Regions from separate parts of the Lysinibacillus sp. NPDC058147 genome, predicted to be linked through region 1. Evidence: riboswitches for the same ligand, from Rfam matches in the RefSeq annotation. Region 1 holds a riboswitch; each other region holds the start of a gene.

Region 1 (7,565 bases):
TATTTTTGCGGCAAATTTCACTTACATTAATTTTCGTCATTGGATAATCTGTATCTCCGGCCTCCAATTTTGCCAAATCAAAAAATGTATGGATTATTTTTAATACTTCCAATGTTTTCGAATGAACGCCAGTGAGCAATCGTCTCTGCTCGTCTTCACTAAGTGAGTGACGAAGCTTCAGCATTTCCGTATAGCCTAATACAACTGTTAAAGGTGTTTTAAGATCATGTGAGATATTGGCTAACATCTTTTTCATAGAACTTTCCATTTTTCGATGTGTCGCCAGCACTTTTTGATTGTGGTCTAGCAGCGCATTTATCGCAATCAGCAGCTGCTGTATTTCTTGATTTGCTGTCGATACTAAAATCTTCTCACTTGATTGTTCATCAATAATGTCTTCCAGTTTTTGATGCATGTATTGAATCGTAGCGTTCTGTTGTTTTTTTGCTCTCACCTGAAAAATAATAATTCCTACGAGTAACACAATAATTAGTAATAGAAATATAATCATCTATTTATCCTTCAAATTTATAGCCAATTCCCCAAAGTGTTTTAATATATTGAGGATTGGATGGATCGTCTTCAATTTTTTCACGTAATCTTCTTATATGTACATTAATAATATTTTCATCCCCATAGTAAGCATCATTCCAAATCAATTGATAAATTTGCTGCTTTGTAAAAACTCGATTACGATTTGTCACGAATAATTTTAAGATGCCAAATTCCTTTGACGTGAGCTTTACTTGTTGTCCATTCTTCTCAGCTGAAAAATTAACAAGGTCGATCGATAAGTTGTCTATCTCTACTATATCTTTCTTCTCCTCCACTTGATTGGAGTATTTTGTAGCTCTTCGAATTGCGGCTTTAACGCGTGCTGAAAATTCCAGCATCGAGAATGGCTTGGCGATGTAATCATCTGCCCCTAATCCTAATCCTAACGCTTTATCAACATCACTATCCTTGGCTGACATAATGATAATTGGAAGTGATGCTTGCTCTCGTATAATCTTTAAAACTTCTAATCCATTAAGTTTCGGTATCATAATATCCAAGATCACTAAATCAAAGGGATTGTTTAAACAATTTTGTAATGCTTCTTCTCCATTTACTGCAGAGGTAACAAGAAACCCCTCCATCGTTAAATAGTTTTCTACCATTTCGCGAATGGCTTCGTCATCTTCTACTAGTAAAATATGCTTTTGCACTTTCATGCACCTCTTCCTAATATAAAGCATTTTATCAATTGCCATTTATATAACAGTTTACCATATTGAGGTTGAGCACCAAAAGTAGGTGATAAATTCGAGAAACTAAAGCTCTTCCTTTTTAATCGTTCACTTGTAGTAATTTTTCTGGCAAGATTGTTCGTTCAGAGGTACAAATTGATTAATATTTTTTATCTATAAAAAAACTGCCCTGCAAGTCATTTTTTTCTATGACTCACAGGACAGTTTTATTTTTTATTATTCAACTTTTAAATCACATTTCTCTAATGGAAGCATTTTTGTTTTATGCTTGATTTTATAGCCAAGCCATAACAGTAAGAACAGTGGAATACCGATATATGAGACAAGGACTCCGTACCAATCTATTGTATTACCCATAAAGGCATTGTAGTTTTGTCCAATAACAACAATCATACAAACCGTAAAGGCAAATAGCGGGCCGAATGGGAATAGCCTTGCTTTATATGGCAATAATTTCGGATCTAAGCCCTGTACCTCGAACGCTCGACGGAAACGATAATGGCTAAATGCAATCCCTAACCAGGCAATGAAGCCAGACATCCCAGAGGCATTTAGGAGCCACATATAGACCACACCATCACCAAAGAATGAAGCTAAAAATGCTAGGCAACCTATAGCTAAAGTCGCCAGTAATGCGTAAATTGGAATACCTCGACGGCTTAGTTTAGTGAAAATTTTCGGTGCATGTCCATCTACTGCTAATTGCCAAAGCATACGTGACGATGCGTAAAGCCCTGAATTCCCTGCTGACAGCATTGCCGTTAAAATGATAGCATTCATCAATGATGCAGCAAAGGCAATTCCTAAACGATCGAACACCAATGTAAATGGTGAAACAGCGATATCTTCAGATAATAAACGTGAGTCTGTAAATGGAATCAGCATCCCAATTGCAGCAATCGCTAAAATATAAAACAATAGAATTCGCCAGAACACAGACTTAACGGCTTTCGGAATATTTTTACCAGGGTCATCTGTTTCCCCTGCTGTTATTCCAAGTAGCTCTGTCCCTTGGAATGAGAATCCCGCAGCTAAGAAAATACCAAATGTAGCAAGGAGACCTCCGTGGAATGGTCCATCACTAATGAAGAAATTCGTAAAGCCTACAGGAGCGTGTCCTCCTAAAATACCAAAAATCATTAAGAAGCTGATGATAATAAAAACGATTACAGTTACAACCTTTATCATTGCAAACCAGTATTCACTTTCACCATAGCTTTTTACTGATAATAGATTGAACGTTAAAACTACTGCAATAAATAAAACAGTCCAAAGTGCGGATGAGCTATCTGGGAACCAATATTTCATAATTAATGAGACAGCAGAAATTTCCGCTGCAATTGTAATTGCCCAGTTATACCAGTAGTTCCAACCAAGTGCAAAGCCTAAAGCCGGGTCTACAAATTTTGTTGCATACGTACTAAATGATCCCGATGATGGCATATAAGCTGCCATTTCACCTAAGCTCGTCATTAAAAAATACACCATGATACCGATTAATGCATAGGCGAGTAGTGCACCGCCTGGACCTGCTTGTGCAATGGCACCACCACTAGCTAAAAACAATCCTGTACCGATTGTACCGCCTAATGAAATCATTGTAATATGACGGCTTTTTAATTCTTTTTTCAGCTCCGGCGCTTTATGGCCGAGCTGATTGACTTTTATTTCACTCACAATATAGCTTCCTTCCTTTTAAGAGGCAAAAAAATGCCATCACATGAACGTTGCTGTGATGGCTAAGTAAATCCTCTGTTCTTTCAAAATGATAGCTCAACACGTTGTCCAAACGTGACAGTTCTGTTCCTTTCGGAGACAGCCCCAGCATGAGGTTTTCAAGTCCCCTCACACTTCGGCAGTATTTCCTTTCAACTAATATCTCAAATGCTTGTCATTTCCATTAGTATACTCTTAAATACCGCGACCTCTACCTCAATACAAACATGAGGCATATAAATATTAAATTTATGATGGATATTAGTTTAACATACGACCTATGACATTTCAATAGCCTGTTTAATGTTCTGTATTTTATGAATTTTCCACTATTTTTATTATTATGATAAAGTGGTATAGTGATTCAATTATAATTGTTCTAACAAGGGGGATTTATTTGACTACTCATGAACATACCGATACTTATCCTAGCAGGAAAATTAGCTGGAAAGGTACAACCTTATTACTAGTTATCGGAGTAATTTGTATTGCCTCGACATTACGAATGCCGCTAACAGTTGTTGGACCTATTATTTCCTTTATCCGTGAAGACCTTGGCATATCCAATGTACTAGCGGGCTTTCTAACAACGATTCCATTGCTAGCATTTGCAATTATTTCTCCGTTCGCACCAATTGTCGCACGTAAATTTGGATTAGAATTAACATTATTTTTATCAACTATTCTTTTAGCTGTAGGAATTGTCCTACGCTCCCTTGGTACAACTAGTTTACTCGTATTTGGTACTATGCTAATTGGTATAGCCATTTCATTCGGTAACGTACTAATTCCGGGGTTACTTAAATTGAAATTTCCCTATCACGTAGGTTTACTTATGGCATTTTTCACAATGTCGATGAATTTGACAGCTGGACTCGGTGCTGGTATTAGTTATCCTATTGCTGATTCATCACTTGGTTGGCAAGGTGCACTATCAATTGCACTTGTTCTTGTGGTATTAACCATTTTAATTTGGATTCCACTGCTGAAATTTAATAAACCTGAGCCTCCTATTAAAACGACGAAAGAGCGTGCACCATTATGGAAATCGCCTGTTACTTGGGCAGTAACGGGGGCTATGGGATTACAATCATTATTATTCTATACAACCGCAGCTTGGATTCCTGAAATATACATAGCACAAGGCTTAGCAGCAGATCGTGCAGGCTGGATGTTTTCCATCATGCAATTTTCACAAGTTCCAATGGCTTTAGCTGTACCTATTATTGCAAGTAAAATGACATCTCAACGACCTCTCGTATTAATGTTTACGGTATTTTACTTAGTTGGCTTTATCGGGGTAGTGATGGAATGGACAAGTCTCGCTGTTCTATGGATGGTGCTACTAGGCTTAGCAGGAGGGTCTTCATTCGCATTAGCAATGATGTTCTTTACACTACGTACCCGTACAGCTTTTGAAGCGGCTGATTTATCAGGTTTTGCACAATCATTAGGATATTTATTAGCCGCAATCGGTCCTATTTTATTTGGTTATTTGCATGATTTATTCGGTAACTGGAAAACCGCTGGATGGTTATTTATTATCGTTGTATTGATACTTTTCTTATGTTCATTTAGGGCTTCTAAAAATGAATATGTGAATTAAAAAAGGCAGCTCATAATCTTATTTCAACGGAAATAAGTTAAAAGTGAGCTGCCTTTCCCTATTAATAAGGTGGTTTCTGATAAAAATAGTTCGGTGTATTGTAAACATTAACATAAGGTTTATGGTAAATGTGAGTTGTAGCTGGTGAAAGAGGTGGAATCAACCACGTCCAATTACCTGTAACCTTACGATTTGCTGTTACTTCTGTTTCCTCAAACAATTTAAATTGCTGTGCAGCTGTATGATGATCCACAATGCTAACACCGTCTTCTTTAAAGGAATGTAGAACGGCAATATTCAGCTCAACTAATGCACGATCACGCCATAGAGAAGCCTGTTTAGTCGTATCGAGGTTGAAAATTTCCGCTATAGCAGGCAGCATATTATAACGCTCATGATCTGCTAAATTACGTGCCCCAATTTCTGTTCCCATATACCAACCATTAAATGGGGCTGCTTCAAAATCGATACCTGCCATTTGGAAACGCATACTCGAAATTATCGGCACTGCATACCATTTTAATCCTAGCTTCTCTACTTGAGCAGATTCCGGATGACGAATCGGTACCTCTAGTACATATTCGTCAGGAATAGTAAACACTTGTGGTTTCCTTCTATCCACCTGTACAACGATCGGAAGCACGTCAAATGCGGTTCTCTTACCTTGCCAGCCAAGTGACTCACATACTTTTGTAAACTCAATAGAATGTGGATCACCAACGATTCCCCATTCCGTTTCATAGCCAGCATAACGGATTAGCTGATGATTCCATACACGAACTCGCCCTGGTGCGAAGATCGTTATTGTTGGACGAATTTTCCCACCATTTGTTGCATATTGAATATGTTCAAGCAATGCGTTGAAAATATCTTCTTCTTTTGAAACATCTCGGGCATCAACAACATGCAGCGATTGCCAAAACAATCGACCAATACACTTATTACTATTACGCCATGCTACTCGTGCACCAAAGATTAATTCTTCCGTTGTCGGTATATATTCGCCTGCTATTTTAATTTGCTGTAATTTATTTTCTAGCCATGTTTCAGACTCATTTTGCTCTACTTGATAAAGTTCTAAAAAGCGCTGTACTTCATGTAAATTCATATCGAATTCCTCCATCTACCCTCATATTAGAGGAATGAAACTATAATCACCACGAAAAAATCAGCCAGAAAACATACATATTTTATATATGAAATACTTTGTTCAATATTTCTTATCATGTCTTCTATTTTTCTAAAACTAAAGTTATTTATGGATTAGGGTTTCCATTTTGAGTAGACATTATTAAAATCAGGGGAAATTACAGAGAAAAAACTATTGAATATAGATTTGCCGTTTTTTTACGCCTAAGTAGGTAATACACGAGATCATTAGGACTCATTTACTCTCCTTTGCAGTATTTAGGAGTAGACGTTATTAAGTGGCACTTCCTTACCGCATGATGATCTTTGTTTGTCAGTATAGTACGCATAAAAAAAGCATGTCGCACTAATGTGCAACATGCTTGATGACCCGTACGGGATTCGAACCCGTGTTACCGCCGTGAAAGGGCGGTGTCTTAACCACTTGACCAACGGGCCGTGGCTCCGAAGGCAGGACTCGAACCTGCGACAACCTGATTAACAGTCAGGTGCTACTACCAACTGAGCTACTTCGGAATAATGGTGGGCCTAAATGGACTCGAACCATCGACCTCACGCTTATCAGGCGTGCGCTCTAACCAGCTGAGCTATAGGCCCATTATTTTTTGGAGCGGGTGATGAGAATCGAACTCACGACATCAGCTTGGAAGGCTGAGGTTTTACCATTAAACTACACCCGCAAATGGTGGGTCAGGACGGAATCGAACCGCCGACACTTAGAGCTTCAATCTAATGCTCTACCAACTGAGCTACTGACCCGGAAAAATGGAGGAGGTAGAGGGATTCGAACCCCCGCGCGGTGTTACCCGCCTGTCGGTTTTCAAGACCGATCCCTTCAGCCAGACTTGGGTATACCTCCGGAAATTATATAAATGGTGGAGCCTAGCGGGATCGAACCGCTGACCTCCTGCGTGCAAGGCAGGCGCTCTCCCAGCTGAGCTAAGGCCCCAACAATCAGGAAAGATGGTCGGAATGACAGGATTCGAACCTACGACCCCTTGGTCCCAAACCAAGTGCTCTACCAAGCTGAGCTACATTCCGATATTATTAGGCTTTATTGGCGCGCCCGACAGGAGTCGAACCCATAACCTTCTGATCCGTAGTCAGACGCTCTATCCAATTGAGCTACGGGCGCATTTATAAAAACTGATGAGCCATGAAGGACTCGAACCTTCGACCCTCTGATTAAAAGTCAGATGCTCTACCAACTGAGCTAATGGCTCAAACTAAGAAATGAATGGCTGGGGTACTAGGATTCGAACCTAGGCATGACGGAATCAAAATCCGTTGCCTTACCGCTTGGCTATACCCCAATTATTAAATGGGGCGACTGATGGGAATCGAACCCACGAATGCCGGAACCACAATCCGGTGCGTTAACCACTTCGCCACAATCGCCACTATATGTAATCATAGTATTGTTTGATAACGAGTACCTCGTAACCTGGCAGGGGCAGTAGGAATCGAACCCACACCAAAGGTTTTGGAGACCTCTATTCTACCGTTGAACTATGCCCCTAAAATGGTGGAGGGGGACGGATTCGAACCGCCGAACCCTAAGGAGCGGATTTACAGTCCGCCGCGTTTAGCCTCTTCGCTACCCCTCCAAGGGATGGTGCCGGCGATAGGAGTCGAACCCACGACCTACTGATTACAAGTCAGTTGCTCTACCAACTGAGCTACACCGGCAAAAAAAAAATGGCGGTCCCGACCGGGATCGAACCGGCGATCTCCTGCGTGACAGGCAGGCATGTTAACCGCTACACCACGGGACCATAATGGTGGAGGATGACGGGCTCGAACCGCCGACCCCCTGCTTGTAAGGCAGGTGCTCTCCCAGCTGA
Region 2 (7,565 bases), on a different contig from region 1:
AAACTTTTGATTTCTTAATGGGTTCACTAGGATATACTGTGTTATTTATTTGGCTAATTATTGCGATTGCGCATCTGAAATCGCGTAAAATACAGCCGGAAAAAACAAGTGCCTATGCTGTGAAATGGTTCCCTTATACAACTTGGATAGCTATTATTGCGTTAAGTGCAATCCTGATTGGTATTATTTTTACAACATCTATTGTCGTAACGGGTATTACATTAGCTATCTATCTCTTTATTACATTAACGTATGTCTTGAGAGGTCGTTTTCAAGAAAATGAGGCTAAATAACAAATCTTAATGCCTTTTTCGACCTTATTTTTCATAAATTTTGCATACTAGGCAGATTGTTCGCTCAAGAGAATTTATCCATGCTATACTACAAACATAGTAAGTTTAAGGAGGATTTCAAATGGCAATTGTACATGCAACAGATGCAACTTTCCAAGACGATATTAAAGAAGGTTTAGTACTAGTAGACTTTTGGGCTGCTTGGTGCGGACCATGTAAAATGATTGGACCAGTTCTTGAAGAAATGGATGCTGCAGGTAGTGCGGCTAAAATTGTAAAAGTAGATGTAGATAACAACCAAGGTACTGCAGCGCAATACCAAATTATGTCTATCCCATCATTACTTTTATTCAAAGACGGTGAATTAGTAGATAAAACTGTTGGTTTCCAACCAAAAGAAGCGTTAGAAGCATTTATCGCAAAACATGCTTAATCTGTAAGAAAAAAAGAGTCAAGCCATCAATAAGATGTGCTTGGCTTTTTTTCGTTATATAATATAGAAAAAAGCAAAACGTTATCCTTGGAAATAGGAGACAATACGGTATGTATAGTTGTATTTAGGGGATGAACGCTGTATTAAGAAAAGGGGGGCAGGTAGGCGATGAATGATTTAATTAAACGAAAGCTTGAAATTTTACCAGATCAGCCTGGCTGCTATTTGATGAAAGATCGACAAGGAACCATTATTTATGTCGGGAAAGCGAAAGTGCTGAAAAATCGAGTACGCTCGTATTTTACTGGTACGCATGAAGGGAAAACACAGAGACTTGTAAGCGAAATAGAAGACTTCGAGTACATTGTGACATCCTCGAATATTGAAGCTTTAATTTTAGAGCTTAATCTTATAAAACTACATGACCCGAAGTACAATATTATGCTGACGGATGATAAAACGTATCCGTATTTAAAAATTACAAATGAAAAACATCCACGTCTTATTACAACACGAAAAGTGAAAAAGGATAAAGCAAAATATTTTGGTCCATATCCGAATGCGTATGCAGCAAGTGAGACGAAAAAGCTGCTAGATCGTTTATATCCTCTGCGGAAATGTGTACAACTCCCTACTAAGGTTTGTTTATATTATCATATGGGGCAATGTCTAGCCCCTTGTGTGAAGGATATTGAAGCTGAAACTTACAACGATATGATTGAGGATATGACAAAATTTTTAAATGGTGGGGTTGAGGAAGTCAAAAAGGAGCTAGAAGTAAAAATGCTAGCGGCCGCAGAAAATTTAGAGTTTGAGCGTGCAAAGGAATTTCGGGATCAAATTGCACATATCGATACAGTCATGCAAAAGCAAAAAATCGTCTCAAATGATACAACGAATCGCGATGTATTTGGCTATGCAGTTGAGAAGGGCTGGATGTGTGTTCAAGTTTTCTTCGTCCGTCAAGGAAAGCTCATCGAGCGAGATGTCTCGATTTTCCCAATTTATCAAGAAGCAGAAGAGGAATTTTTAACGTTTGTTGGACGATTTTACGAAAAGCTAGAGCACATTAAGCCTAAGGAAATCTTTATCCCGCAATCTATTGATGCAGATATTTTAACGGAATTACTAGAAGTTAAGGTACTGACACCAAAACGTGGGCAAAAAAAAGAGCTAGTTGAATTAGCGACGAAAAACGCTGAAATTGCTGTAGCTGCGAAGTTCCAACTTATTGAACGTCAGGAAGAACGCACTATAGGAGCTTGTGAGGCGCTTGGTGAAGCTATGAGCATTTCCACGCCTTTACGGATTGAAGCTTTCGATAATAGTCATATGCATGGGACAGATGCTGTATCTGCAATGGTAGTATTTATCGATGGAAAACCCGCGAAGAAGGAGTATCGAAAATACAAGACACGTACCGCTGCGAAGCACGATGACTACGGGGCGATGCAGGAAGTAATTCGTCGTCGTTACACACGCGTATTAAAAGATGGTCTACCGTTACCGGATTTAGTACTAATAGATGGTGGGAAAGGGCAAATGGAAGTCGCACGAGAAGTGTTAGAAGATGAGCTCGGCCTTGTCATTCCGATTGCCGGATTGGCAAAAGATGAAAAGCATAATACGTCACAGCTTTTATTTGGTGATCCAGCTGAAGTAATTGCGTTAAAGCGCACAAGCGATGGATTCTACTTACTGCAACGAATTCAGGACGAAGTACACCGCTTTGCTATTACCTTCTTACGACAACAGCACGAGAAGCATGCTATACAATCTGCCCTCGATCAAATAGAAGGCATTGGTCCAAAGCGAAAACAGCAATTACTTAAGCATTTTGGCTCTGTCAAAAAAATTCGTGAGGCAAGTATACAGGCATTACAGGAAGCAGGGATGCCAGCTAATCTAGCTAACAATATCTATGCTTATTTTCATTCAGCAGAAGACTCCCACCTCTAAAGGTGGTGAAATAAATTCAGAGGGAATACCTTTCCGGTGGGTGTACACACACCTACTACTGAAATAGAGGAACTCAGTCTAAGAACGCCACGTCCTGTGGCAACGACTGAGTGACCAACATCACGTTGGGCCTAAAGCCTCCGGACGCAATTACACCAAGGAGAAATTGATTTTCAATAAGAGACATTGTCAAAGGATTAGACGTATGCTAAGGTTGTATATAACATTGCTCTACAATATAGCAATGTTGTATACCATGCCTTAGCTTTTCAGTAGTTTCTACTTATTAAATTGGAAATTTCTTCACTAAGGTTCAATTAAATACATTCACTATTTAGTGATGATAGAGGTGCAAGGTTTAAGAGTAGTACGTTTGAGGACGAGCAAGTCCAGTGAAAATGTATGAAAGGGAAACTTGCCGAAGTGAAGCATCGTTGTTTCCGATGCTGTGCTGGTTTTACATTTAAGAGATGTAAGACTGTCGATTCTAATTGTTTCGGAGAGCTATCACACATGCGCAAGTTACTTTTATTGTACATGTTATAGGCAGCTTTCACATTATGTGAGGGTTGCCTTTTTTGCTTTCTAGAGACAACCTTTTTTCAAGGTAGCTATTGCAGCGTTATTTTGGTGAAGAGCTACAAATAGTATAGCTACTTTATAATCAGTGAAATGATTGAATACGAAGGAGAATGATAAAGATGGCGAGAATTGTGATGAAATTTGGTGGTGCTACATTAGCATCAACAGTGCACATTCAAAATGTTGCGAAAAAGGCGATTGCAGAAAAAGAAATAGGTTTTGATGTTGTGGTTGTCACCACAGCTATGAGGGGGATGGCTAAAGAATTAGCAAAGATGGCTCGTGATCTATCAGACAACGCATCTAAGCGTGAACTGGACGCACTATTTTCAACAAACTCACAACTTACAAGTACATTAGTGGCAATTGCTTTACAGGAGGAAGGATACGATGCAGTGTCATTAACTGGCTGGCAGGCTGGCATTGAAACCGATGCTATGTATAGCAATGCCCGTATTGATGAGATGAATACTATTCGAATAGAAGAGCATTTAGTACAGGGGAAAATCGTAGTCGTTGCTGGGGAACAGGGTATCGATAATTTACGGAATATTACGACGTTAGGTAAAGGTGGGGCGGAGACGTCGGCTATCGCTATTGCAGCAAAATTGAAGGCGGAGCGGGTAGATATTTACACGAATGTGGAGGGAGTCTATACAGCTGATCCTAGTCATGTTACTGGGGCACAAAAGTTAAAAGAAATTTCCTACGATGAGATGCTAGAGCTATCAAACTTAGGATCACAAATTTTACACCCAAGAGCTGTAGAGTTAGCAAAGAAGTTTCAAATCCCAGTTATCATTCGGTCGAGCGAAATAGATACAGTAGGTACTTTATTGAAGGAGGAAGTTGAAATGGAGAAAAATTTAATTGTACGTGGTGTTGCCTATGAGTCAGACGTTATTCGCTTAACAGTTGGTTATGATGCTTATTCCAATGCTTCATTAGCAGATATGTTCACTATACTCGCAGAAAATCGCATAAACGTCGATATAATTGTTCAAGCAATAATTGATGGCTTAAAGCCAACTGTATCATTTACCATTTTAAAAGAGGAATTCGCTGAAGCATTACGTGTCCTAGAAGATAGTAAATTATCATTAGGGTTTAGTTTTGCTGATTTTGAAATCGGCTTAGCAAAAGTCTCTATTATTGGTTCAGGAATGGCATCTAATCCAGGGGTGGCTGCCCGAATGTTTGATCGTCTACGTCATGAAGGTATCCCTGTAAAAATGGTCAGTACCTCTGAAATAAAAGTGTCTGTCGTTGTTCCTCAGGACGAAATGATTCGTGCTGCAAATGCTTTACATGATGAATTTAACTTAGAACAAGCGCTTTACATATAATGTTGAAGAGGATGTGTCAGTAAAAGGCACATCTTTCCATGTTGATGAAAAACTATTATGTCAATGAAATTTATATGTCATATTAAATAAAATAGGGCTCTATGGCAAAACGAGGGGTTGATTTCCGTTCCGGCTGTGCTCTTTGTTGCTGTCGCTTCGCTTTCGCACAGATAAAACATTTGTTGCTGACGCTTCGCTTTCGCACAGATAAAACATTTGTTGCTGACGCTTCGCTTTCGCGCAGAGCATAGCTTCCTGGGGGTGTCCGATGAGCCGCTTGGGCCAACAGATGTTTTTTGCGCGAAAGCATAGTGTTAACGTAGCGGTAGCAGCACGATGTTGATCACGAAGGCGTTATCACAGGATGTGATGTTTTTAGCCTTCGTTCTTCTGCCTGCTCGCTCCATGGTCTCATCTGTGACGCTGATCCCCAAGGAGTAGCCCAGCCTCCACTCCAATCAACCACTTCACTTAAAATGAATCTTCTAGAATAGGCATATCTATTTTTGTTCACATCAATTTAATATTTTATCCAATCCTATTGTTATATAATAAAATGTGACATGTTTTACCAAGGGGAAGGTGGGAGTTTTGTATGGTATTATTCGGTTTATTTCAAAAACCAATGGATGAAAGTGTTGAGAGACAAAACGATTTAGAAATACAAATACTAAAAAAGCGAATTTTAGAATTGGAACTTGAACAGGAAAGCATTGATGTGAAAAATGCGATTTTAGACTTTGTGCTAGCGCATATGGAGTTAATTAATTTTCAAACGGCTTTAAAGGTTCAAAATGTCTCAACGAGTGTAGGGGATATTTCCGCAATGAGTGAAGAAATGTCATCAAATACAGAAGAGATGCTTACGGTTGAGCAAAATGTTAATACAAATATTCAAGAAATAAAACAGCACTCCATATTACTAGTAGAGGAAATGGAATCGTCCATTTCGAAAGGCGAAATGGTTCAGGAGCTGTTGGCTAAAGGAGCTCATTCAACAGAGCAATTGTATGATGAAATGACTAAAATGGATGATATCGGTAAAGGGGTAACCGGTATTGCCGATCAAACACAACTACTATCCTTAAATGCCTCTATTGAAGCCGCACGAGCTGGTGAGCATGGAAAGGGCTTTAATGTTGTCGCGATGGAAGTAGGGAAGTTAGCCAACAGCTCGAAAGGTTCATTGCAGGAAATGACGAAGATTCGAGCAGTCATTGATAAGAAACTACATAATACAATGACAAATATTAAACAAGTCGAACATTATTTAACTGACTTTTTAAGTATCATGAAGGACAATATTGCTAACTTGACTGTAACAAGTAAAAATATTGAAGAAGCAGCACATGGCATTCATCAAATAACAGCTGCATCTGAAGAAAATGTAATAGCTGTAGGTCGTTTAGCGGAAACAACGACGGAACTATCACATACTAGTGACTTCTCGGATATTATACAAAATCAAGTATCTGAAATGTTAAAAGCTATTGTACCGACAATCAGAAAGCCCTCAGAACAAACAGTAGTTAGCCAATTGGCGGCAAGGTTAATGGATCATGCTAGCTTTTTGCGAAATGCTATTCAAAAGGCTGGCCATAAAGAAACTTTAAAGACGCATCATCAATGTATGTTTGGGGAATGGTATTATGGACATTTTGAGGAATATCAGAATTTACCAGAATATCTTCATATAGAACAACCTCATGAATTAGTACATATGGCCGCACAAAAATTAGTAAATGAACTGTCGATTAGTAACTTAGAGGAAATGATTCAACAGTCACTTAATATTTTAGAAGCTTTTATTTCGTTAATAGATGTGCTCTTAAAAGAAAGACGTGCACAACTATAAATTAGAAAAGTGATTCGTAAACATAACGAGGGGCTTGATTTCCGTTCCGGCTAGGCGCTTTTATCGCTGACGCTTCGCTTTCGCACAGAGCAAAGCATCCTGGGGGCGTCCAGTCTTCATTTTAATCAACTTATATGCATACATAAAAAGGATTGTCATCCATAAATTTGGGATGGCAATCCTTTTCGTTTTATTCTGTAGGAACGGTGTTCATGATTCTCTCTTTAACGTCCCATTTTACTGTAAATGTAACATTCTGATGCTTTTCATGTTTTTCATCATAGCATTCTGTTAAATAACCTTTTGTTTGCTGGATTTGTTCAGCTATAAATCCTGCTTCAAGTCTAAAGCTACGAAGACCGATTTGTATCAGTTCTGGATCATTTGTCAACTGGAATATGCGTCCATCCTTCGATTCTTTGACAAGCTCTAAATTACCCCAACAGGCATCTGCGAAAAATGCGATAAGTTCATCTTGACTTGTACAGGGGAACTTCCGAGCTAGATCTTTTCCTGCCCAGTAAAGGACATCACCTTCGTGTTTACCAAGAATGGAAGATAAAATATAATCGCGAATTATCTCATAGCCAAATGCTGAGATTGTAGGAGATGAAGTGTTTAACATTGAAAGCCTTCTTTCTTAGAATTTTCTTAAAATTTGACACTGATAAAGTAAAGATAGATTTTTCGAGAAAAAACGATGCATCATGTACTAGATTCCTTATTTAATAAGGAATGTGAAAAACTTTAAGTTGCCTTGACGCTCGTAGCTCTTGAGAGTACAATAAACATGTCATAATATTGTACCATGATGAAATACACAGTCAATGAAGTATCAGTTACAAAATGATGACTTCTTTAGTTGTGCTATTTTAAGTACTAAGGGGGGTAACAGTCTTGTCGAAAGATCGAGAGTTTTTATTGCGTCGCTTACATTCTCTACTTGGTATCATTCCAGTAGGTCTGTTCTTAACGATGCACCTGTTAATTAACTTTACAGCAACAGGCGGAGCAGAAAGTTACAACGCAGCTACCGCTAATATGGAAAAGATTCCATTCCTTATCCTAGTTGAATGGATTGTCATCTATATTCCATT
Region 3 (7,565 bases), on a different contig from region 1:
TTATACGCAGAATGGAATTCTAGAAAATAAGTGAGCCCATTCATATGGACTCACTTTTTTGTTATTGTAATCAAATACGCAAACCTATTATTTTAATGTTCGTTTTAAAAACTCTTTTGTCCGTTCATTCTGAGGGTTTACTAATACCTGTGATGGTGGTCCTTCCTCAACAATAACACCTTTATCCATAAATACAACGCGGTCTGCTACCTCTTTTGCAAATTCCATTTCATGTGTAACAATTAACATTGTATTCCCGGCATCTGCTAGCTGACGCATTACCTTCAACACTTCACCAACCATTTCTGGGTCAAGAGCTGATGTCGGTTCATCAAATAGCATTACATCTGGGCTCATTGACAATGCTCTCGCTATCGCTACACGCTGTTTTTGACCGCCAGATAGCTGTCTTGGCTTCGCATTTACGTATTGATCCATACCAACAATTTGCAAATATTTTAGAGCAACTTCGTCGGCTTCTGCCTTTGAACGCTTTAATACTTTCATTTGACCAACTGTACAGTTTTTTAGCACATTATGATTGTTGAATAAGTTAAATTGCTGGAATACCATACCTAAATGTGTACGATATTCTTGGATATTATGCTTTTCGTCTAAAATGTTTTCACCTTGGTAAATAATTTGACCGCCGCTTGGTGTTTCCAGTAAATTGATGCAGCGTAGTAGTGTTGATTTACCAGATCCGGAAGAACCGATTAAGCAGACAACTTCGCCCTTTTCAACTTGGAAATTTACATCCTTTAACACTTGGTTACGCCCAAATGATTTACTTAAATGTTCTATTTTAATAACTGTCATCTGTTCGTCCCCCTATATTGCTTCTTTCTGTTCTTTTCGGTAAGCATCTGGTCCATCAAGTCTTTTTTCTACATACAGTAAAATTCTTGATGCTGTGAATGTCATGATGAAATAAAGGACGCAGGCTACAAAGAAGGATTCAAAATAGCGGAAGTTATTGCCCGCTATCGATTTTGTTTGGAAGTATAATTCCGTAACCCCGATAACGTTTAATACTGCTGTATCTTTAATATTCATAATTAATTGGTTACCTGTTGCAGGCAATATGTTTCGTGCAACTTGTGGTAATACAACATGTAGCATGATTTGAAAATGATTCATACCAATTGCCGATGCGGCCTCGTACTGCCCTTTATCAATGGAAACAATACCACCACGCACAATTTCAGCCATATAAGCACCTGTATTTAGTGAAACAACTAATATCCCCGCCGTAATAAAGTGCATATCAATACCAAATGCCATATCTAATCCGTAAAATACAACCATAGCTTGTACAATCATTGGTGTACCACGGAAGAATTCAACATAGCATGTTAGTATAAAATTAATGAGCTTTAAGCTATAGAACTTTACACCTTTTTTACGAACCTTGATGGTATGCATAATTCCGATGAAAAATCCGATAAGTGCACCAATAATTGTACTAGAAATCGAAATAAGTAATGTATAATACGCACCTCGTAAAAACATTTGCCAGTTGTTCTCAACAATAGAAATAATCCAATCAAGACTCATGATGTTCCTCCTAACAACGTTGTGTGGCTTGTTCGTTACAGTCGTCTTAGCTATCTACCATTTTGATAGGGCCTTTTGTTTCTTTTATCTTATGAAACTTTTAGCTAAGACATTATTATTTTTTATAGAGATTCTTTTTTATAGATTGTATTGGAGCACGGACTAATAGATAGTCCGTGCATTTTCATGTTATTGTGCTGCTGGTTGCTGGTGAATCGCTTCTTCCATAATTTTTTGGCGATCTTCTTCTGAAATACCTTTTAAGATTTCATTGATTTTTTCAAGATCTGCATCACCTTTACGTAAACCAACTGCAATAGATGTATTTGAAATATCTGTATCGAAGCCTTTTTCAAACTTTACATACGTGAACTTATCATTTGCAGCAGCAGCGGAAATACCTTCTGGACGTTCTGCTACATAGCCGTCAATTTTTCCAGCTTCTAAAGCAACGCGCATTGCTGGGAAGTTATCCATTGCAGTTTGTTTTTTTACATCTTTAATTTGATCAATAACATCGTAGTTAGACGTATTTAATTGTGATGTAATTTTAGCACCGGAGAAATCTTGAATAGATTTTGCATTTTCATATTTACTGCCTTTTTTAATAACCATAACAAAATCAGACGTATAGTAGTTTTCAGTGAAATCTATTGTTTTCTTACGCTCAGCAGTAGGTGACATACCAGCAATAATTGCATCGATTTTGTTTGATTGCAGTGCTGGTACTAGGCCATCCCATTCTAATTTTACGATGACTAATTCTTTTCCTAAGCCCTCAGCGATTTTTTTCGCCATTTGCACATCATAACCACCTGCATATTCTGCATTATCTGCAATTTTCACCGCGCCATTTGCATCATTTTGCTGCGTCCAGTTAAACGGAGCATAGCCAGCTTCCATCCCTATACGGAACACGCCGCCACTTTCACCCTTATCAGTATTTGTCCCTCCATCACTAGACGACGTCTCATCTTTTTTGTCTCCAGTACCACATGCTGCTAACAAAATTGCAGTCATGACGGTCAACATTAATACCAACCATTTTCTTTTCATGTAAAACTCCCCTTTTCTGTAAAAAAATAAGACAACTGTACCAAAAAAGACCTAAGTTCTGAACTTAGGTCTTATCTTTTTAACAGTTGCCCAAATCCTCACTATAATTCCAACATTCCGAGATAGCACAACCTAGTAAACTTGGAAAGTAATTTACTAGGACAGTCCTGCACTTATTCACTGCAGACCCAGCATAAAAGTACGAGCTCCTTTTATACTTCGGCGATAGTTCCTTCTCCATTGCGTCTTCGCTTGCTTATACTCAACAATGAACTAATAAATACCGCGCCTCTACCTCACAATAGGATAAATGTGAGGTTTGTATATTTAATTGATATTAAGATACTACTATAAAACTAAGTTATCCGTCAAGATAATTTTATTACTTTTCTGACTAATTACAATATTAGGGTTTTTTTCTTTTAAAATCCTTATATGCAACTTTGCAAAGTCGGATATGGTGTTTAGATTTACCCTCTACAATAACGTAGCAATTGTTTTCCGTTCCGATATTGCGCTTTCCTGGAGGTGTCCAGTTTTCACTTAACCAACATATATAAGTGATTAAGTTTTGCAAATATGAATTTCATCATTTTCAGAAAATTCTCAAATATTTATCATCAGAGCTCTATTCTAGTAATCCAAAAGAAACTGTTGTTCAACAAAGTTAAATTCTTTTGCACTATATACTTTATTACTATGCGAAGCTTTCGAAAGTATTCCAGCACTTCAATTGATGAAAAGAAAAAACCCTGCAAAACAATGTTCGCAGGGTTTTAATAAACTCAGGAATTAAGAATTTAATAATAAATCTTCTGGGTTTTCAAGTAATTCTTTAACAGTTTTAAGGAAGCCTACAGAATCTTTACCATCGATAATACGGTGGTCATAAGATAGAGCTAAGTACATCATTGGGCGAATTTCTACTTCACCATTCACTTCAACTGGACGTTTTTTGATAGTATGCATACCAAGAATACCAGCTTGTGTACCATTCATAATAGGTGTAGACATTAATGAACCGAATACCCCACCATTTGTAATTGTGAATGAGCCACCTTGAAGATCTGCTAAACCTAATTTTTTATCGCGTGCTTTTTTCGCTAGGTCTGCAATTGAATCTTCAATTTCTGCAAAGTTTTTGCGGTCAGCGTCACGTACAACTGGTACTACTAAACCTTCTTCTGTTGATACAGCTACACCGATATCAAAGAAGTTGTTTAAGTGAATTTCATCACCAGAGATTTGTGCGTTCACATATGGGTATTTTTTAAGCGCTGCAACTACAGCTTTTGTGAAGAATGACATGAAACCAAGTTTTGAGCCAGTTGACTCGAAGAATTGGTCTTTTTTACGAGAACGTAAAGCCATAACGTTTGTCATATCTACTTCGTTGAATGTAGTTAACATTGCTGTAGATTGTTTTACTTCAAGTAAACGTTTCGCAATTGTTTGGCGACGACGGCTCATTTTTTCAACAGTTACACGTGATTCATCTACAGCTGCAACAGCTTTAGGTGCTGCTGGCGCTGCTTGTGGTGCTGCTACTGGAGCTGTACCATGAGCTGCTACGTCTTGTACACGTACACGGCCTTGTGGATCTACTGGAGATACAGCAGCAAGGTCAATACCTTTTTCACGAGCAAGTTTACGAGCTGCTGGAGATGCGATTACACGCTCACCAGAAGTTTCTTCTACTACTGGAGCCGCTGCAACAGGAGCAGGTGCCGCTTGTGGCGCTGCTGGAGCTGGAGCTGCTGTCTCAACTGGTGCTGCTGGAGCAGGTGCTGCACCTTCGCCAGCTTCTACAACTGCGATTACTTGACCTACAAGTACAGTATCGCCTTCTTCAGCTAAAATTTGAGTTAAAACTCCTGCTTCTTCAGAAATGATTTCAGCGTTTACTTTATCTGTTTCAAGTTCAACGATGAATTCACCTTTTTCAACGCGATCGCCCACTTTTTTTACCCACTGTGCGATACTACCTTCTGTAATCGATTCTGCTAATTCAGGGACTTTAATTTCAGCCACTTTCATTTCCTCCTTTAATTAACGTGCATTCTGCACATAAAAGGGCTACTGCCTTAGCAAGTAGCCCGGCTCTCAAAAATTAATATGTGATTATTATTTAACCTTTACAGGCTCAGAAACTGCTTCTTCTACAATTGCGGCTTGAGCTGCTTTATGAGAATCTGCATCACCTTCAGAAGTAGAGCTCATTGCAGGACGGCCTACATAACGAAGCTTTTTACCTTCTGAAAGTTCATGTAATGTTTCTAATGCATAATTCCAAGAACCTTGGTTTTTAGGTTCTTCTTGTACCCAAACAACTTCTTTTACATTTGGATACTTAGCAATGATACCAGCAACTTGTTCTTTTGGGAATGGGTAAAGTTGTTCTACACGAGCAATGTGTAAGTGATCGAAGCCTTCACCATCTTTAATACGGTCTGCAATATCGATCATTACTTTACCTGAACCTAATACAATGCGTTCTACAGCTTCAGTTTTTGAACCTAGGCCTGGTTGTTCAATTACTTCTTGGAATGAGCCATTTGCTAATTGTTCAGCATTTGCTGCAGCTAATGGGTGACGAAGTAAATACTTAGGTGATACAACTACAAGTGGTCGTACGCCTTCTGTTCCTAACAATGCTGCTTGACGACGTAATAAGTGGTAATAGTTACCTGCGTTTGAGCAGTTTGCTACAAACCAGTTATTCTCAGCTGACATTTGTAAGTAACGTTCCATACGGCTTGAAGAGTGTTCTGGACCTTGACCTTCATAACCATGTGGTAAAAGAATTACTAAACCAGATTTTTGACCCCATTTAGCACGGGCACCTGAAATAAAGTTATCGAACATAACTTGTGCCATGTTAGCAAAGTCACCAAATTGAGCTTCCCAAACTGTTAATACATGGCTATTTTCTAAATTGTAACCATATTCAAAGCCCACTACCCCTGCTTCTGTAAGTGGAGAGTTGTGTACTGTAAATGATGCATTTGCACCTGAAATATGGTGAAGTGGCGTGAATAACTTACCATTGTTTTTGTCATGTAATACTAAGTGGCGTTGAGAGAACGTACCACGTTGTGCATCTTGACCTGTAAAACGTACTGGTGTGCCATCTTGAATAATTGTTGCATAAGCTAAAGTTTCTGCATGACCCCAGTCAATTTTTGCAGAAGCAAATGCATCACGGCGTTTTTCTAAAATTTTACCAAGTTTTTTCTGTGGTTCAAAGTTATCTTCAAACACTAAAAGCTCTTCGTTAATTTTTCCTAGACGTTCCGCACCAACTGCTGTATCAATTTGTGGGAATTCTACTTTTAGTTCTTCTGGCATTTCTAGATGCTTATGCTCATCTTTATCTGCCATTTCTTTTACATGATCATAAGCTGCTTGCATTTCTGCATAAATAGCTGTATCTAATGCTGCTACTTCTTCAGCAGAAACTACACCCTCAGCTGCTAATTGAGCACCGTATAAAGCACGAACTGGCTCATGTTTAGAAACTAATTTATATGTTTCAGGGTTTGTAACAGTTGGATCATCAGTTTCATTGTGACCATGACGACGGTAACCGATAAGGTCAACGATGATATCTTTACCGAATTTTTGACGGTAGCTTGCTGCAAAACGGCCTACTAAAGCTACAGACTCAGGACTATCAGCGTTTACATGTACAACTGGTACTTCGTAACCTTTTGCAGGGTCAGAAGAGTAAACAGATGAACGAGAATCTTGTAGTTCAGTTGTAAATCCAATCATGTTGTTAGCAATGATGTGGACTGTACCACCAGTAGTGAACCCTTCAGTTTTCGCAAAGTTTAATACTTCTGTTACGATACCTTGACCTGGGAACGCAGCATCACCGTGCACAAGAATACCTAATCCTTTTGTGCGGTTATGGATAGCTTGCCCTGGTTTAGAAGTGTCATCTTGTGCTGCACGAGCAGTACCTAAGACAACCGGATTCCCTACTTCTAAGTGAGATGGGTTGTAAGCAAGTTTAACATTCATACCAGATTCACGCATATATGAAGCACCCATGTGGTACTTAACATCACCAGTCCAACCTTTAGTAATTTCAAGGCGACCATTTTCCGGCATAAATAATTCATTAGATACATGTGCAAAGTCAGAGAACATCATATCGTATGGTTTATTTAAAATGTGTGTTAATACATTTAAACGACCACGGTGAGCCATACCGATACGTACTTTTTCTACGTTATTTGCTTCAGCTGTTTTTAAAATTTCATCAAATAGGATAATTTGAGTATCTAAACCTTCACCAGAGAAACGCTTTTGACCTACAAATGTTTTATGAATAAACTTCTCAAAGTTTTCAACACGTGTTAAACGATCTAATAAAGCTTTTTTCTCATTAGAAGCTAATGATTGTTTAAATGAACCAGTTTCAATTTGTGCTTGAATCCAATCACGTTCTTCTGTTGCTACTACGTGATTATATTCAAATGCTACTTTATCTGTATAAACAGATTTTAAGTAATCGATTGCATCTTTACCATTTTTCACGTTTGCTGGCACATCTTTGAAGAAGATTGCTGCAGGAATTTCAGCTAAATCTGCAGCGCTAAGGTTGAACGCGCTTTCTTCAATTTGAGCTGTTTGTAGTTCACGGTTTTTCAAAGGATAAATATCTGCCGCTAAATGACCGTTTGTACGGATTGCATCTGCTAATTTCACAGCTGCTAACACTTTCTTATAATCGCCAGCAGGAGCTGCTGCTGCATTACTAGCTACAGCTACTTCACCTTCTACTACTACTGGTGCACCAAATTGTTGGAATAATAATACTAACTCCGGTTCTACTTCTTCAGGAGACTGTAAGAATAAGTCGTATTGCTCCATCACATATCCTAGGTTAGGACCAGAGAAAGCTGACCATGGAGAACTTACAGTTGTAACGTTGTTCGACATGA

What was found. A riboswitch is a leader RNA that binds a small molecule or an ion and turns the genes downstream of it on or off. The one in region 1 is predicted to bind lysine.
Positions count from the first base shown of each region.
Region 2: it holds a riboswitch for lysine, as region 1 does, so the genes downstream of both, ACFVT8_RS01280 (aspartate kinase) here and ACFVT8_RS22605 (amino acid permease) in region 1, are expected to answer to the same signal.
Region 3: it holds a riboswitch for lysine, as region 1 does, so the genes downstream of both, ACFVT8_RS07465 (transporter substrate-binding domain-containing protein) here and ACFVT8_RS22605 (amino acid permease) in region 1, are expected to answer to the same signal.

Region 1 covers NZ_JBHVUJ010000012.1:81,247-88,811, forward strand. Annotated here, with positions in the region: gene ACFVT8_RS22595 (sensor histidine kinase) at 1-511, opposite strand, end outside; gene ACFVT8_RS22600 (response regulator transcription factor) at 516-1,208, opposite strand; gene ACFVT8_RS22605 (amino acid permease) at 1,467-2,927, opposite strand; lysine riboswitch at 3,012-3,188, opposite strand; gene ACFVT8_RS22610 (CynX/NimT family MFS transporter) at 3,364-4,572, shown strand; gene ACFVT8_RS22615 (nitric oxide synthase oxygenase) at 4,634-5,680, opposite strand; tRNA gene ACFVT8_RS22620 (tRNA-Glu) at 6,088-6,159, opposite strand; tRNA gene ACFVT8_RS22625 (tRNA-Asn) at 6,161-6,237, opposite strand; tRNA gene ACFVT8_RS22630 (tRNA-Ile) at 6,242-6,318, opposite strand; tRNA gene ACFVT8_RS22635 (tRNA-Gly) at 6,328-6,401, opposite strand; tRNA gene ACFVT8_RS22640 (tRNA-Phe) at 6,405-6,480, opposite strand; tRNA gene ACFVT8_RS22645 (tRNA-Ser) at 6,488-6,580, opposite strand; tRNA gene ACFVT8_RS22650 (tRNA-Ala) at 6,595-6,670, opposite strand; tRNA gene ACFVT8_RS22655 (tRNA-Pro) at 6,686-6,762, opposite strand; tRNA gene ACFVT8_RS22660 (tRNA-Arg) at 6,780-6,856, opposite strand; tRNA gene ACFVT8_RS22665 (tRNA-Lys) at 6,872-6,944, opposite strand; tRNA gene ACFVT8_RS22670 (tRNA-Gln) at 6,960-7,034, opposite strand; tRNA gene ACFVT8_RS22675 (tRNA-His) at 7,044-7,119, opposite strand; tRNA gene ACFVT8_RS22680 (tRNA-Trp) at 7,167-7,240, opposite strand; tRNA gene ACFVT8_RS22685 (tRNA-Tyr) at 7,245-7,328, opposite strand; tRNA gene ACFVT8_RS22690 (tRNA-Thr) at 7,335-7,410, opposite strand; tRNA gene ACFVT8_RS22695 (tRNA-Asp) at 7,421-7,496, opposite strand; tRNA gene ACFVT8_RS22700 (tRNA-Val) at 7,501-7,565, opposite strand, start outside.
Region 2 covers NZ_JBHVUJ010000001.1:266,185-273,749, forward strand. Annotated here, with positions in the region: gene ACFVT8_RS01265 (amino acid permease) at 1-293, shown strand, start outside; gene trxA (thioredoxin) at 415-726, shown strand; gene uvrC (excinuclease ABC subunit UvrC) at 895-2,685, shown strand; lysine riboswitch at 3,022-3,200, shown strand; gene ACFVT8_RS01280 (aspartate kinase) at 3,387-4,613, shown strand; gene ACFVT8_RS01285 (methyl-accepting chemotaxis protein) at 5,209-6,468, shown strand; gene ACFVT8_RS01290 (YslB family protein) at 6,659-7,093, opposite strand; gene ACFVT8_RS01295 (succinate dehydrogenase cytochrome b558 subunit) at 7,366-7,565, shown strand, end outside.
Region 3 covers NZ_JBHVUJ010000002.1:428,002-435,566, forward strand. Annotated here, with positions in the region: gene ACFVT8_RS07455 (amino acid ABC transporter ATP-binding protein) at 88-819, opposite strand; gene ACFVT8_RS07460 (amino acid ABC transporter permease) at 832-1,557, opposite strand; gene ACFVT8_RS07465 (transporter substrate-binding domain-containing protein) at 1,747-2,613, opposite strand; lysine riboswitch at 2,729-2,915, opposite strand; gene odhB (2-oxoglutarate dehydrogenase complex dihydrolipoyllysine-residue succinyltransferase) at 3,406-4,644, opposite strand; gene ACFVT8_RS07475 (2-oxoglutarate dehydrogenase E1 component) at 4,738-7,563, opposite strand.